Regions from separate parts of the Tissierella sp. QWL-11 genome, predicted to be linked through region 1. Evidence: predicted binding sites of a transcription regulator. Region 1 holds the regulator's gene; the other holds the start of a gene.
The links. The regulator HrcA, encoded in region 1, represses chaperone genes, less so after heat shock. The targets are predictions, from matches to a motif close to ATTAGCACTCNATANTATNGAGTGCTAAT.
Positions count from the first base shown of each region.

Region 2: a site for HrcA is predicted at 4,489-4,517, ahead of AC4PG3_RS03420 (co-chaperone GroES). Genes of this name have one in related genera too.

Region 1 is NZ_CM178750.1:1,694,079-1,702,815, forward strand. It holds gene dnaK (molecular chaperone DnaK) at 1-1,761, opposite strand, end outside; gene grpE (nucleotide exchange factor GrpE) at 1,796-2,326, opposite strand; gene hrcA (heat-inducible transcriptional repressor HrcA) at 2,347-3,375, opposite strand; gene hemW (radical SAM family heme chaperone HemW) at 3,500-4,636, opposite strand; gene lepA (translation elongation factor 4) at 4,674-6,479, opposite strand; gene AC4PG3_RS08295 (hypothetical protein) at 6,578-6,823, opposite strand; gene lepB (signal peptidase I) at 6,868-7,437, opposite strand; gene spoIIP (stage II sporulation protein P) at 7,501-8,523, opposite strand; gene gpr (GPR endopeptidase) at 8,589-8,737, opposite strand, start outside.
Region 2 is NZ_CM178750.1:700,961-709,697, forward strand. It holds gene AC4PG3_RS03395 (ABC-F family ATP-binding cassette domain-containing protein) at 1-1,614, opposite strand, end outside; gene AC4PG3_RS03400 (hypothetical protein) at 1,682-1,894, opposite strand; gene AC4PG3_RS03405 (redox-sensing transcriptional repressor Rex) at 2,031-2,669, shown strand; gene AC4PG3_RS03410 (DNA-3-methyladenine glycosylase family protein) at 2,693-3,568, shown strand; gene AC4PG3_RS03415 (DUF554 domain-containing protein) at 3,668-4,351, shown strand; gene AC4PG3_RS03420 (co-chaperone GroES) at 4,553-4,834, shown strand; gene groL (chaperonin GroEL) at 4,862-6,499, shown strand; gene galE (UDP-glucose 4-epimerase GalE) at 6,707-7,693, shown strand; gene AC4PG3_RS03435 (UDP-glucose--hexose-1-phosphate uridylyltransferase) at 7,703-8,737, shown strand, end outside.

The DNA of each region.
Region 1 (8,737 bases):
ACCTTGTGCTCCTTCTCCACCTTGAGCTTCTTGTTGATATAGTTTTTCTGATATCTTATAGAATTCTTGTTGTAATTCTTCTGTCTTAGCTTTGATATCATCCATATTATCTGTTTCTAAAGATTTTTTCAATGCTTCTAATCTTTCTTCTACTTTTGCTTTTTCATCTTCTGAAATCTTACCTTCTAAATCTTTAAGAGTTTTTTCTGTTTGATATACTAGTGAATCTCCAGTATTTCTTATTTCAATACCTTCTTTTTTCTTTTTATCTTCTTCTGCATGCTTTTCAGCTTCTCTTACTTTTTTCTCGATTTCTTCATCGCTCATTGTAGTTGAAGAAGTTATAGTGATTCTTTGTTCTTTTCCTGTTCCCTTATCCTTTGCACTTACATTTACTATACCATTTGCATCTATATCAAATGTTACTTCAATTTGTGGAACTCCTCTTGGTGCTGAAGGTATTCCTGTAAGTTGGAATCTTCCTAGAGTAGTATTATCAGCTGCCATCTCTCTTTCACCTTGTAGTACATGTATGTCTACAGATGTTTGACTGTCTGCTGCCGTAGTAAATACTTGAGATTTTTTAGTTGGGATAGTAGTATTTCTTTCTATTAATTTAGTAGTAACTCCACCTAGAGTTTCAATTCCTAGGGAAAGAGGTGCAACATCTAATAAAAGTAAATCTTTTACTTCTCCACTTAATACTCCACCTTGAACAGCTGCTCCTAGAGAAACACTTTCATCTGGGTTTATATCCCTTTGTGGGTCCTTACCTATTATCTTTTTAACTGCATCTTGTACTGCTGGTATTCTTGTAGATCCTCCTACTAATAGTACCTTTTCAATAGCTGATGCTTCTAATCCTGCATCTTTAAGTGCTGATTTTACTGGTTCTATAGTCTTATCTACTAAATCAGAAGTAAGTTCATCAAACTTAGCTCTTGTAATATCCATATTTAAATGAAGTGGTCCTGATTGAGTTGCTGTAATAAATGGTAGATTTATATTTGTACTCATAGTACTTGATAATTCTTTTTTAGCCTTTTCTGCAGCTTCTTTTAATCTCTGTAAGCTCATTTTATCCTTTGTTAAATCTATTCCATTTTCTTTTTGGAATTCTTGATTTATATAATTCATAACTCTTTCATCAAAGTCATCTCCACCAAGACTATTATTACCCCTAGTAGATACTACTTCAAATACTCCATCACCTACATCAAGTATAGATACGTCAAATGTACCTCCACCTAAGTCAAATACCATTATCTTGTGTTGACCTTCCATTTTGTCTACACCATATGATAAAGCTGCTGCTGTAGGCTCATTTATAATTCTCTTTACTTCTAGGCCAGCTATTTTACCAGCGTCTTTAGTAGCTTGCCTTTGGCTATCTGTAAAGTATGCAGGTACAGTTATAACTGCCTCTGTAACTTTCTCTCCAAGATAGTCTTCTGCATCTGACTTAAGTTTTTGTAAAATCATAGCTGATATCTCTTCTGGAGAATAGCCCTTATCATCTATTTTCACTTCATAATCAGTACCCATTTCTCTTTTTATAGATTGAATAGTTCTTTCTGGATTTGTAATTGCCTGTCTCTTAGCAGTTTCTCCTACTAGTCTTTCTCCGTCTTTAGTAAATGCTACTATTGATGGAGTGGTTCTATTTCCCTCTGAACTTGGAATTATAGTGGCTTCTCCACCTTCCATTACTGCTACTGCAGAGTTAGTAGTTCCTAAATCAATTCCTATTATTTTTCCCATTTAAATTTCCTCCTTAAAATTTCTAATCTATTTCTCATTTTGAAACTTTAACCATTGATGGTCTTATAACTTTGTCATTTAATGTATATCCTTTTTGTAAAACTCCAGTAACTATACCTTCGTCTACACCTTCTACATCTTCTAATACTATGGCATTGTGACAATTAGGATCAAAATTTTCATCTAATGACTCTATTTCTTTTACACCATGTTTCCTTAAAAGCTCTATCAATTGATTTTCAATCATTTCAATGCCTTTGTAAAACTCATTTTCCTGTTCAATTTCACTTTCCATCGCCCTTTGAAAATTATCTAATATAGGCAATAGTTCACAAACAAAGTTTTCTATACCATAATTAATAAGATTTTGCTTTTCTCTTTCAGTTCTCTTTTTATAATTTACAAAGTCTGCTTGTAGTCTTGCAAGGCTTGTTTTGTACTCTTCTATTTCTTTTTCAAGCTCACTAGTTTCAGGAGCTTCTTCTTGAACTTGCTCTTGTTCCTCTTCTAAATCCTTTTCAATTTCTTCATTGACTTCCTCATTATGCTCATCTTTTTTAACCATTTTTTCACCTCATTTACTCTTTAATCATTTAAAATATTGTTTATATTAAAAGAAAATGACTTTATTATATTTATAAGATTTAAATAGTCCATTCTAGTAGGTCCTATTAATCCAACTTTTCCTATTATCTTATCACCTATTGTATAAGTTGTAGTGATAATACTCAAATCCTTAATAGGAGCATAGATATTTTCACTTCCAATTATAATATCTATTTCATCAGATTTTAAATCCTTAAACAATATATCTAACAAAAGATCCCTATCTTCTACAAATGATATAAATGACTTTGCCTTATCTATATCTTTATACTCTGGAAAATTTAAAATATTAGTGATTCCATCTAGATATAAATCTACTGTTACAAAGTCTCTTATAACTTCACATATAACTGGAATCATTTTTTTAAATACATCTCTAAACTCAATTAAATCATTAGAGATTTCTTCATCAAGTATGCAAAGTATTTCATCTATGGATAGATTGTCAAACTTTTCATTTAAAAAGTTAGATATAGTATTTAAATCATTTGATGATAAAGGCATATCTATTTTAAAAATAGTATTTTTAACAATGCCTGAATTACTTATTATTATCATCAATACTTTTGATCCATCTATTGAAAGTAATTGGATCCTTTTTATAATGCTATTTTTCATCTTGGGTGAGGCTACAACAGTAGTATAGTTTGTAAGTTTTGACAATATCTTTGCAAGATTTTGAATCAAATCATCTATTTCCCAGGTTTGTCTATTTAAAGTATCTATAATCATTTTATCATCTATAGAATTTAACAATTTACACTGTGTCTTTAATAGAGTATCTACATACAATCTATATGCCTTATCTGAGGGAATTCTTCCTGCTGAAGAATATGGCTTAGTCAAATATCCTTGCTCTTCTAAATCAGACATTTCATTTCTGATAGTAGCTGAACTTATACCCAAGTCATATTGTTTAGAAATAGTTCTAGATCCTATGGGCTCCGCACTATCTATATAATTACTAATTATAGCATATAAGATGTTTAATTTTCTTTCATCCAACATAATTCTCACCTCGAGCATTCTACTTTTGGATGTTGTTAGCAATCTACTTCATTGAGTGCTAATGCTTATAAGTATAAATTACCACTTGTAGTCTATTTTGTCAATACCTATATGAAAATTTTTCCTATAATATAAAATCCACTTCTACTATATTAGCTAAATCTAAGCCTTTTTGAGAAAGATATACGTATATATCATCTTCTATTAATAAATTATTCTTTATATGTTTATCTATCACTGTCTTATAAATATCCCTAAATTTTAAATTAAACCTCTCTTTAAATTCTTTTTTGTTTATTCCTTTTATCAATCTTAAACCCATTATGGAATATTCACTTATCTTAGTATTTAAATCTATGACTTCTTCTCCTTTTATTGGAAATTTGCCTTTCTCTAATCTTTCGTTATAATCAATCATACTATCTACATTCCAATATCTTTTATTGTCTATATTGGAGTGACTTCCAATGCCTATGCCTACATAGGCATTTAATTTCCAATATACCATATTGTGTTTGCACTCAAAGCCTAGAAGAGAAAAATTTGATATTTCGTAATGGATGTATCCTTTTTCCTTTAAAAATTTTATCCCATCATGATACATCTGTCTTTCCATATCTTCTGAAGGTAGATTTAACTTATTATCTAAGTACATTTTTTTCATCTTAGTCCCATCTTCTAGGATTAGACCATAATAAGATATATGCTTTATTCCAATATCTGTTAAAATATTAAAATCCCTTATTATATGATCATTTCTTTGATTTGGTAATCCAAACATTAGATCCACATTTATATTGTCTATGCCTGAATTCAATAATAGATTATAAGAATTATAAAAATCATCTACTCCATGAATTCTTCCTATAGACTTTAGAATATCTTCATCAAAACTTTGCATACCCATGCTTACTCTATTTACTCCACTTTCTTTATATATCTCTACCTTTTCCTTATTTAATGTTCCAGGATTTGCCTCTATACTAACTTCTACTAGGGCTTCAGTATTGAAATTCTCTTTAATATATTTTAATATACTATAAATATATTTTCCATCTATGGAAGAAGGAGTTCCTCCTCCTATAAATATGGTGTAAATACTATAATTTTTTAATCTTTCTTTATAAAGTGAAAGTTCTAATAGTATATTATCTATATATCCTTTTATATTTATACTATCTTTCTTAAAGGATAAAAAATCACAATAATAACATTTACTTTCACAAAAAGGAATATGAATATACAAGCTTATCTTTTCCATCTTCTTCTCCCATTAAAAATGCACACAATTGTGTGCATTATTTTTCGTCATATTTTAATACAGATAAAAAAGCTTCTTGAGGAACTTCTACTGAACCAATTTGTCTCATTTTCTTTTTACCCTCTTTTTGCTTTTCTAAAAGTTTTCTCTTTCTAGATATATCTCCACCATAACATTTAGCAAGTACATCTTTTCTAAGAGCTCTTATGGTTTCACGAGCTATTATCTTTCCACCTACACTTGCTTGTATAGGAACTGCAAACTGATGCCTTGGAATTACATCTACAAGTCTTTCAGCTATACTTCTGCCTCTTTCATAAGCCTTTTCACGATGTACTATAAGTGAAAAAGCATCAACTAATTCTTCATTTATGAGTATATCTAGTTTCACTAAATCAGATTTCACGTAAGTTTTAAACTCATAATCAAAACTTGCATATCCTCTAGTTCTAGATTTTAAAGCATCAAAAAAATCATATATAACTTCATTTAAAGGTAGTTCATAATGTATAACTACACGAGTTTCTTCTAAATACTCCATATTTATAAAAGTACCTCTTTTATTTTGACACAATTCCATTATTGTACCTACATAGTCTGTAGGAGTCATAATAGAAGCTGTAACTATTGGTTCTTCCATATACTCAATTTCTGTAGTAGGAGGCATATCTGAAGGATTTTGAATCTCTACTACTTCCCCCCCATTTTTTTTGATTTTATAAATTACACTTGGAGTTGTAGTTATTATATTTAAGTCAAATTCCCTCTCTAGTCTCTCTTGGATTATCTCCATATGAAGTAATCCTAAAAATCCACATCTAAAACCAAAACCTAAAGCAATAGATGTCTCAGGTTCAAATGCCAACGCTGCATCATTTACTTGTAGCTTTTCTAAAGCTTCTCTTACAGAGTTAAAGTCTTCTCCCTCAGCTGGGTATATTCCGCAGTATACCATTGGTATTACCTTTTTATAACCTGGTAAAGGAGTTTCTGTAGGATTGTTGTAATCAGTAATAGTATCTCCAACTCTAGCTTCCTTTACATTTTTTATACTGGCAGTTACAAATCCAACTTCTCCAGGTCCTAAACTATCAAGTACTATATGCTTTGAAGTGTTTACCCCTACTTCATTCACTTCAAAATGTTTGCCATTTGCCATCATTTTGATTTCCATGCCTGGCTTTATAGTCCCTTCAAAGACACGAATATAACATATAACTCCCTTATAAGCATCATAATAGGAATCAAATATTAGGGCCTTTAGGGGAGCATCTTTATCTCCCTGTGGTGCAGGTACTTCTTTTACTATGGATTCTAATACATCTTCTATATTTAAATTTTCCTTTGCTGAAATCAAAGGAGCATTTTCACAATCTATACCTATTATTTCTTCAACTTCTTCTTTTATCTCATCTGGTCTTGCACCTGGCAAATCTATCTTGTTTATAACAGGAGTAATCTCTAAATCTTGTTCTAAAGCTAAATATACATTTGCCAATGTCTGGGCTTCTACACCTTGACTTGCATCTACTACTAATACAGCACCTTCACAAGCAGCAAGAGATCTTGAGACTTCATATGTAAAGTCCACATGTCCTGGTGTATCTATCAGATTTAATATATATTCTTCTCCATCTTTAGCCTTATATACTAATCTTACAGCCTTTAATTTTATAGTGATACCTCTTTCCCTTTCTAAATCCATACTATCTAATACTTGAGATTGCATTTCTCTAGAAGTCAACATACCAGTTTTTTCTATTAATCTATCGGCTAAAGTAGACTTACCATGATCAATATGAGCAATTATTGAAAAGTTTCTTATATTATTTTTATTTATCATGTATTTATACTTCCTCCTTCGAAGATTGGATAACCTTAGCTAATTATAGCAAATTTACCCTTATATGTAAAACAAAAGACTAGAAATATACATTATCTCTAGTCAGATTTTAAAACCTCTAAATTTATAAAATATCTTTGACCTAAAAATTCTAATTTTTTATTTTTAAAATCAAAGCCAAGCAATTTAGTGTTTTCTATACAGTTTAAACTCTCTATATTTTTATTTACTATATTGACTCCCATAAGCATTAAAAATACTAAAGTTAAAAACACTATAGACTTTACTATCTTTTTAATCTTGGCTAATTTTTCCCTTTTGTTCTTTTCTAATCTAGTTTCCAATTAGACCACCCTTAATAGGGTAACCTATTTTTTAAAAAAATATTCTAATTTATCTTCCCAAATCTATCATCTAGTGGAAAATACCTAAAACCTGTAATCCCCTTTGTTGAATCTACAGAAACAGGTCCAAAGATTCTACTATCCTTACTGGCACCATCTGCTCTATTGTCACCAAGAACAAATATTTCTCCTTCTGAAACTATCCAAGTATCTTCATCATAAGTTTGAGTGTAGGATCCTTCATCTATATAATCTTCCTGTAAAATTTTTCCATTTAAATAGACATTTCCATCTACAATCTCAACCTTATCTCCCTCTATACCTATGACTCTCTTTATATAGTCCTTATTTGTATCATCTGGAGCTGAGATTACTACTACATCACCTCTAGATGGTCCAGAGAAATACAAAGGTACTTTCATTGCAAATAGTCTGTCCTTTTCATGCAATGTAGGATGCATAGAATTTCCAAGTACATAGGTGGAGTTAAATATAAATGTCTTAATAAAAACTGCCACTACTACTGCTATTACAATACTCTTTATCCATTCTATCACTTCGCTCGAAGACTCCTTGTTATTTTTTTTATTATCTCTTTGGTTGTTCTCTTCCATGTATAAACCTCCTTTTTCCTAAGGTTAAGTTTATTATATCACTTTTAAACCTAGAATAAAAGTTTATTCTGATATACTGTTTATAACTAAATCTAAAATTTCACCAACAATTTTTGCTGATTCATTTGCCTCTTCTATAGTATTTAAATTGCTACCTATTTCGAAAAGTGCTGCATAATCTGATATATATAAATTGTACTTGCCCACAGGTTTTACAATTATATCCTTAAATAACCCTGGATACAATGTGTCTGATACTACTTTTATATATTTTGCAAAGGCTAATACCTCTTCATAGTTTGGAGTATCTGGGCCTAATACTAGGGAAAAAGTAGCCACATCTACTCCATTTATTTCTACTTTAGACCTTTTTAAAGCTTTCTCATAATAGCTAGCACTTTCGTCTATACCATCCCTATGTATATCAAAGAAAAATTTCAAATTATTATTTTCCTTAAGTGCTTTGCTTATGGTTTGAGAAGATCTAGAATAGGATTTATTATAAGAGGGCCTATCATGATGAGTCTTTACATCTATTACATTATGAGACTTAGCTTGTAAGACTTTTGTCATGGTCTCTCCTACAGTTGTCACATTCATATTATTATCCTCTGTATGAAAGGCATCTGTTTTAAAAGGTTTATATCCTTCTGTAGCATGAGTATGATATATCATTATATAAGGTTTAGTTTTGTCAATTTTTATTTTTTTAATATTTAATGGTGGTGGGATATTTTCAATTCGCCCTTTATTCAATGAGTCCCTCACTATTATTAAGTTTTCATATTCTTTCATATCTGTGATTATAAAGTCCTCATACTTTGGGTTGTTTTCCTTTTCTTCATCTACATTTAATTCTTGTCCTTCAACTTCCTCTTCTTGTATGAATTTAAAGATTGGAATAGAAATCTCATTAAAAAAATCCTTTATATTAAATGCAGGATAAGTGAGCTTTGTGTTAAAAAACTTGATTCCTAAAAACCCTACATTTAATAATAAAAGGCATACTAATGCTAAGACAAGGTAACTTCCCTTATTATTTCTGTTATTTCTATAATAATATCTTTTACTTCTTTTTCTTCTCATTTTATACACCCCTATTTTATCTCTCATTAAAAAATATATTCAAAATAGAGATGCTTTATGATGATTTATCTTATATATCTATTTACATCTTTTAAGTCAATTCCTGGATGAAGGGAAATATTTAATCCATTAGCAATTATAATTGCTATATCATCTATTACTACATTTATATCCTTTGGAGTAACTACTACATCCCCTCCAAAAGGTGAAAGCA
Region 2 (8,737 bases), 990 kb from region 1:
ATTTTTCTTTTCTAAATAGTAATTGTAATTTCCAAGATATTCTTTGATACCATTTTCAGTTAACTCTAATATCTTTGTACAAACTCTATTTAAAAAATATCTATCATGGGAGATGACAAATAAAGTTCCATCATAGTCTTTTACAGAGTCCTCTAATACTTCCTTTGAATCTATATCTAAGTGATTTGTAGGCTCATCCATAAGTAGGAAATTAGCCTTAGATAGCATCAATTTCAGTAAGTTTATTCTTGCCTTTTCACCACCACTTAAAAGAGATATTTCTTTAAATATATCATCTCCTATAAATAAAAATTGACTTAAAAGTGTTCTAATTTCAGTATGACTTAGCTTAGGATTTTCATCCCAAATCTCATCTATAATAGTTTTGTCTAGATTTAAACTCTCCATCTCTTGATCAAAATAAGCTGGAAATACATTGTGGCCTAGATTTATTTCTCCATTATCGTATTTTAATTCTCCTAATATTATTTTAAATAAAGTGGATTTACCTATTCCATTAGGACCTATTAAGCCTACTTTTTCTCCTTTATAGATTTGAAAATTAATATCTTCTAAGAGTTTAAAACTATCAAAACTCTTAGAAATACTTTCTACAAAAAGTACATCATTACCAGATTTTATCTTGGGTTCAAATCGCATTCTAGTCCTTGAAGATTCAGTTTTTTTCTCCATGACTTTTATTTTATCAAGCATTTTTTGTCTACTTCTTGCAAGACGATTATATCTTTCTCCGCCATATGCCTTAAATCTATCTATTATTTCTTGTTGTCTTTTAATCTCGCTTTGCTGTTCTTCAAAGTGCTTCTTATAGACTTCTAGGTCTTTTTTTCTTCTCTCCATAAACTCTGTGTAATTAGTATTGTAGATATGAAGACTTTTATCTTCTATATAGAAGATTTTATTTACCACATTATCTAAAAAGTATCTATCATGAGATATAATTAGACTAGATCCTTTATAGTCTTTTAAGAATTTTTCTAACCAAGATATGGCATCGATATCTAAATGGTTTGTAGGCTCATCTAAAAGGAGTATATCTGGTTTTTGAAGCAAGAGCTTAGCTAAACCTAATCTGGATTTTTGTCCTCCACTTAAAAGATTAACTCTTTTTTCAAAGTCTTCTTCTAAAAATCCTAATCCTAATAGGATGCCTCTTATCTCAGAATTATACCCATATCCATTTAGCTCTGTAAATCTTTCAGATAGTTCACCATATTTATCCATTAATTTAAGTAATTTAGGAGAGTTATCTTTAGAACTCTCCTGGGATATCTCATTTTCTAAATGTCTCAAGTCTTTTTCCATTTGAATTAAGTCTTTAAATATGTCTAGACATTCTTCAAATATACTTTTTTCACTGTCTATATTTACATGTTGCTTTAAATAACCTATTTTTAAATCTTTTTGAATATAAATTTCACCACTGTCTTTTTCAATTTCACCTGCCAGGATATTGAAAAGCGTAGTTTTTCCTGAACCATTTAGACCAATTACACCTATCTTGTCATTTGGTTCTACTCTAAAGCTTATTTCATCTAAAATAGTGTCTACAATATATGTTTTAGTAATATTATTACATGATAGTACGGACATAAACTTCCTCCTAAATTTTCATACTATCATTGTATCAAATATTAGATTTCTTTAAAAGAAATTAAAATTAAGATTTAAACTCTGTTTCCATAGCTAGGGCTGACAATACTTTGTCAATTAAATTTAATTCACAGGTATGTTCATTTGTGAAATGGGTACAATTAGTACAACTCTCATATTTTTCTTCACTCATACTTTTAAGAGAAGAGGCAGTAGAATCATCTAAATTATAACTATCACAGTGAACTGCAATTTTTCTAAATTGTTCTAGACTTGCCATTTAAATCACTCCTTTTAAATAGTATGAGGATATATTATTTTAATATTCAAGCCTAAATAACTTTAATTGTAGGAAAATTGACTAAGTTTTATCAAGATGCTATAATATGTAATAAACTATTAGGATGGTGGTAAGAATGAAAAAGGATAAGGTATCAATAACAGTAATTAGAAGACTGCCTATATACTATAGATATTTGGAAGAATTGCTTCAAAATGGAATAAATAGAATATCCTCAAAAGAATTAAGTAATATAACAGGTTTTACAGCATCTCAGATTAGACAAGATTTAAATAATTTTGGAGGGTTTGGGCAGCAGGGATATGGATATAATGTAAAAGAACTTCATGGGGAAATTGGCAAGATATTAGGATTAGATAAAGAATATAAAGTCGTATTAACAGGTGCTGGTAATCTTGGCCATGCAATTGCCATATATAAAGGATTTAAAGAATCGGGATTTAATACTGTAGAAGTATTTGACAAGAATCCAGATAATCCTAGACATAAAAATAGAGGTTTAGGAGTTAGACCTATGGAGGAATTAGAAGGATTTTTAAAAGAAAATCATATAGATATAGGTATTATAACTACTAATAAAGCTCAAGCTCAAAGGGTAGCTGATATATATGTAAAGAATGGTGTAAAAGCTATTTGGAACTTTGCACCTATAGATTTAGTAGTACCAGAGGATGTAATTGTAGAAACTGTAAGATTAAGTGAAAGTCTATTTACATTATCATACTTTTTAAAAGAATCAAAAAAGACAGATTAGTACTTATATATAAGGGAGAGTCTATGAAATATACTATAGTAGAAGAAAAGAATAGGATAATCCTAAAGGATATAAAAAATTTTAATCCTAAGCATATATTTGAATGTGGTCAAGCTTTTAGATGGGAAAAAAAAGAAGATTTAAGTTATGATATAGTAGCTTTTGGTCGAATGTTAAATGTGAAAAAAGAAAATCAAGATATTATCTTAACAGGTACGGATATAGAAGACTTTAATAGTATATGGTATAATTATTTTGATTTAGATAGGGATTATGATGAAATAAAAATGAAACTATCAAAGGATCCAATATTAAAAGAAGCTATAGATTTTGGTTCTGGATTAAGAATATTAAATCAAGAACCCTTTGAAATAGTAATATCTTTTATAATATCTGCAAATAATCAAATACCTAGAATAAAAAAATCAATAGAGTTAATTTCTGCAGAATATGGTACACAAAGGAGTGGACCTTGTGTGTATTATAGTTTTCCAACACCTTTAGAATTATCTAGGGCAAATGCGGAGGATTTAAGAGCTAAGGCAAAGGTAGGATTTAGAGATAAACGAATTGTTGAAACCAGTAAAATCATATCAAATGGAGATTTAAATTTAGACGATATATTTAAAATGAGTAGAGAAGAAGGAAAAAAATTACTTATGACCCTACCTGGAGTAGGACCAAAGGTTAGTGATTGTATACTTTTATTTGCCTTCAATAAAGATGAAGCTTTTCCTGTAGATGTTTGGGTTAAAAGAGTAATGGAGTATTTTTACTTAAAAAAAGATACAAATATAAAAGATATTGGTATGTATGGAGCTAAGATTTTTGGAAACCTTGCAGGTTTTGCTCAACAATATCTATTTTACTATGCAAGAGAACTTGGAATAGGTAAATAAATATTATTTAGGCTAGTTTATAGCCTATTTTTTTATGGTAATTTTTATTAAAATAGTATATTCTTATAGATATTAAATTAAAGGACAAGGAGGGTTTCTATGTTAGGCACTATGGTAAATGTAGTAGCAATAATAAGTGGGGCATTACTTGGAATTATAATAAGAAATGGAATAAAAGATGATTACAAAAATACAATTATGGATGGTCTAGGCCTATCGGTAATTATAATAGGTATAATGGGTGGTATAAAAGCTCAAAATATGACTTTAGTAATTGTAAGTATTGTAATAGGCAGTATTATAGGAGAAATTATAGGAATAGAAAAAAGATTAAATAACCTGGGAGATAAAATGGAGAAATCCTTTGGAAAAGGGGATTCTAATTTTTCTAAGGGGTTTGTAACAGCTTCTTTAGTCTATTGTATAGGGGCAATGGCCATAGTAGGATCACTTGAATCAGGGCTTATGGGAAATCACAACACTTTATTTGCGAAGTCTGTATTAGATGGTATCTCAGCTATAATATTTGCATCAACTCTTGGGATTGGTGTAGCCTTTTCTGCTGTACCAGTACTTATATATCAGGGAAGTATTACATTGCTTTCCGGTTCTCTAAAGGATATATTAACTCCAGAAGTTATAACAGAGATGTCTGCTGTAGGAGGAATACTTATACTTGCCATAGGAATAAATATACTAGAAATCAAAAAGATTAAGATAGGAAACATGTTGCCGGCTATATTTATACCTATAATATATTCAGTTATAATATCTTTATTTTAAAATGGAGAAAAAGCAAGTAAAACCAAGAAAATTTGAGTAAATAAGTATAAATTTGAATTAATGGTAAATAATGCTAGGGTGGTAAAAAATCTAGCACTTGATTAGACAAATAATTTAAGGTAACATTGAATACAGGACTTAGCACTCACTGCAGTCGATTGCTAATAAAATAAAAAAGATAAAACAAGGAGGTAGTATCCTATGAATTTAAAACCATTAGGAGACAGAGTGGTTATTAAAAAAGTAGAAGCGGAGGAGAAGACAAAGAGTGGTATAGTTTTACCTAGCTCTGCTAAAGAACAGCCACAAATGGCTGAAGTTATAGCTATTGGAGCAGATATTACTAATGATGAAAAGAAAAAAGAACAAATCAAAACTGGGGATACAGTAATATTCTCTCAATATGCAGGTACTGAAATCAAACTTGATGGCGAAGAATTAACTATCTTAAAATTATCAGATATCTTAGCGGTAGTTCAATAATTAATCGATTAAAAGGAGTGAATATAAATGGCAAAGGAAATTTTATTTGGTGAAGATGCCCGTCGTGCAATGGAGACAGGTATAAATAAATTAGCTAATACAGTTAAAGGTACTTTAGGACCTAAAGGTAGAAATGTAGTATTAGATAAAAAATTTGGTGCACCACTTATTACAAATGATGGTGTAACTATAGCTCGTGAAATAGAATTAGAAGATAAATATGAAAATATGGGAGCACAACTTGTAAAAGAAGTTGCTACAAAAACTAATGATGTAGCTGGAGATGGTACTACTACTGCAACACTACTTGCTCAAGCTATCATAAGAGAAGGACTTAAAAATGTAGCAGCAGGTGCAAACCCAATGATTATTCAAAAGGGAATAAAAAAAGCTGTAGATGCTACAGTTGAACAAATCAAAAACTTTTCAGTAAAAGTAGATTCTAAAGATGCTATAGCTCAAGTAGGATCTATATCTGCTGGAGATGAAGAAATAGGAAAACTAATAGCAGAGGCTATGGAAAAAGTAGGAAATGACGGAGTTATAACTGTAGAAGAATCAAGGTCAATGGGCACTACTTTAGAAGTTGTAGAAGGTATGCAATTTGACAGAGGATATGTATCACCTTATATGGTAACAGATACAGATAAGATGGTAGCAGAAATTGAAAACCCATATATCCTTATTACAGATAAGAAAATTACAAGTATACAAGAGATACTTCCAGTATTAGAGCAAATAGTTGAACAAGGTAAACCTTTAATCCTTATTGCAGAGGATATTGAAGGTGAAGCAATGGCTACTTTAGTAGTAAATAAACTTAGAGGTACATTCAACTGTGTAGCTGTAAAAGCTCCAGGATTTGGTGATAGAAGAAAAGAAATGTTACAAGATATAGCTATCTTAACAGGAGCTACTGTTATATCTGAAGAATTAGGATATGAATTAAAAGAAGCTACACTAGATATGCTAGGTAGTGCAGCAAAAGTTAAAATAGATAAGGAAAACACTGTAATAGTTAATGGAGCTGGAGACGATTCAGTTATAAAAGACAGAGTAAGACAATTAAAAGTTCAACTTGAAGAAACTGAAAGTGAATTCGATGCTGAAAAACTTCAAGAAAGGCTTGCTAAGCTTTCAGGTGGAGTAGCAGTTATCCAAGTAGGTGCTGCAACAGAGACAGAACTAAAAGAGCGAAAACTAAGAATTGAAGATGCTCTATCAGCTACTCGTGCAGCAGTAGAAGAAGGATTAGTACCTGGTGGTGGAACAGTTCTAATAGATTCTATACCTGCTGTTGAAAAAATCTTAGATGAAACTGTTGGCGATGAAAAAACAGGAGTTAAGATTATCCTTAAAGCTTTAGAAGAACCAGTAAAGCAAATAGCAACAAATGCAGGACTAGAAGGTTCTATCATAGTTGAAAAAGTAAAAGAAGCAGAAAATGGAATAGGTTTTGATGCTTTAAATGAAAAATATGTAAATATGGTAGAGTTAGGAATAGTTGACCCAACTAAAGTAACTAGATCAGCTCTACAAAATGCAGCAAGTGTATCTGCTATGGTTCTAACTACAGAATCTGCAGTTGCTGATATTGAAGAAGAAGACTCCATGGCTGGTATGGGCGGCATGGGAGGAATGGGTGGCATGGGCGGAATGATGTAATAATTCCCCAAACCCGTTAATCAACAATTTTATAAAGTGAAGAATTGATTTAATAAGAAGAGAGGTCTATCATTAATTGATAAATTAGTGATGGACCTCTTTTGATTGATCAGATGTATAATCTTTTTTAAATCTTGACAGTATTGACAATACAGAATACTTACAATAGTATTAGAATTAAAAGATGGAAAATTAAGGGGGAGAATTATGTCAATTTTAGTTTGTGGTGGAGCAGGATATATTGGTTCTCACTGTGTATATAAGTTGATTGAACAAGGTCAAAAAGTTATTATAATAGATAATTTAGAAACAGGTAATAAAGAGGCAATCCATCCTAATGCAGTGTTTTACAAAGGAGATATAAGGGATGAGAGCTTTTTAGAAGAGGTATTTGCCAAAGAAGAAATAAAGGGAGTTATTCATTTTGCCGCAAATTCTCTAGTTGGAGAGAGTATGGTAAATCCACTTAAATATTTTAATAATAATGTTCATGGAACAGAAGTCTTATTAAAATCAATGGTTAAACACAATATAGATAAAATAGTATTTTCTTCCACTGCAGCAGTTTATGGTGAGCCTGGAAAGGATTTAATAGACGAAGAGACAAATCCTAATCCTACAAACACTTATGGAGAGACAAAGTTAACCATGGAAAAGATGATGAAATGGGTAGATAAGATACATGGAATTAAATATGTAAGTTTGAGATATTTTAATGTGGCGGGAGCTCATAAAAATGGGAAAATAGGTGAAAGTCATGATCCAGAAACTCATCTTATTCCCTTAGTACTCCAAGTTCCCTTGGGAAAGAGAGACAAGATAATGATATTTGGGGATGACTATCCTACAAAGGATGGCACTTGCATAAGAGATTACATTCATGTAGAAGACTTAATAGATGCACATCTTTTAGCTCTTGATTATTTAAATAGGGAAAATACAAGCAATATATTTAATCTTGGAAATGGAGAAGGTTTTTCAGTAAAAGAGATTATAGAAGCAAGTGAAAGAGTTGTAGGTGAAAATATAAAAAAAGAAATTGCCAAAAGAAGAGCAGGAGATCCAGCAGTACTTGTAGCATCATCGGAAAAAGCTAGACAAACACTAGGTTGGAAGCCTAAGTACACAAATGTAGAAGATATAATAAATTCTGCTTGGAAATTTCATAAAAAACATAAAAACGGATTAAAATAGGTGATTAATATGATAGATATAAATGTAGAGATAAGAGATTTAGTGGAATACGCCATAGATAAAAAATTCTTAGATAGAAGAGACAGAGTATATGGTATAAACAGGATACTAGAAGTTATAAATCAAAAAGAATATAAAGAACCTGATACATTTACAAGCACTAAAAGAGATATAGAAGATATTTTAAATAATTTTAGAAAATGGGCAGTGGAAAATAAAATAGTGGAAAATGATAGCGTAAGTACCCTAGACCTATTTGATACAAGAATTATGGGGGTACTAGTAAAGAGACCTTCAGAAATAGAGAGAGAGTTTTGGGAGAACTATGACATATCTCCTAAAGAAGCTACAGACTTTTATTATAATTTATCTATAGATACAAACTATATTAGGAAACAAAGGGTTTCAAAGGATATAAAATGGGTTTATAAATCATCCTATGGAGATTTAGATATAACTATAAATATGTCTAAACCAGAAAAAGATCCTAGAGATATAGAGAGGATGAAAAATGAGAAGTCTTCAAATTATCCTAAATGTCTGCTATGTAGGGAAAATGAAGGTTATAGAGGTGGAGGGTCCCATCCAGCTAGAGGAAATCATAGGATAATTCAGCTAGATTTAAATGAAGAACAATGGTTTCTCCAATACTCTCCTTATACATATTATAATGAACATTGTATAGTCTTTAAGGGAGCTCATGAGCCTATGAATGTGGACATAAATACATTTAAAAGACTATTGGATTTTGTAGAAGATTTTCCCCATTATTTCATAGGTTCAAATGCAGGACTACCAATTGTAGGAGGTTCTATATTAAGTCATGATCACTTCCAAGGTGGTAGATATTCCTTTGCTATGGAAAATGCACAGGAGGAAAATCATTTAGAAATAGATGGGATATATACATCAACTTTAAAATGGCCTATGAGTGTGATAAGGCTTAAATCAAAAGATAAAGAGAGATTAATACAAAAAGCCTATGATATATCCAAGTCTTGGGAAGTCTATAATGATAAATCAGTGGGGATCATATCTGATACA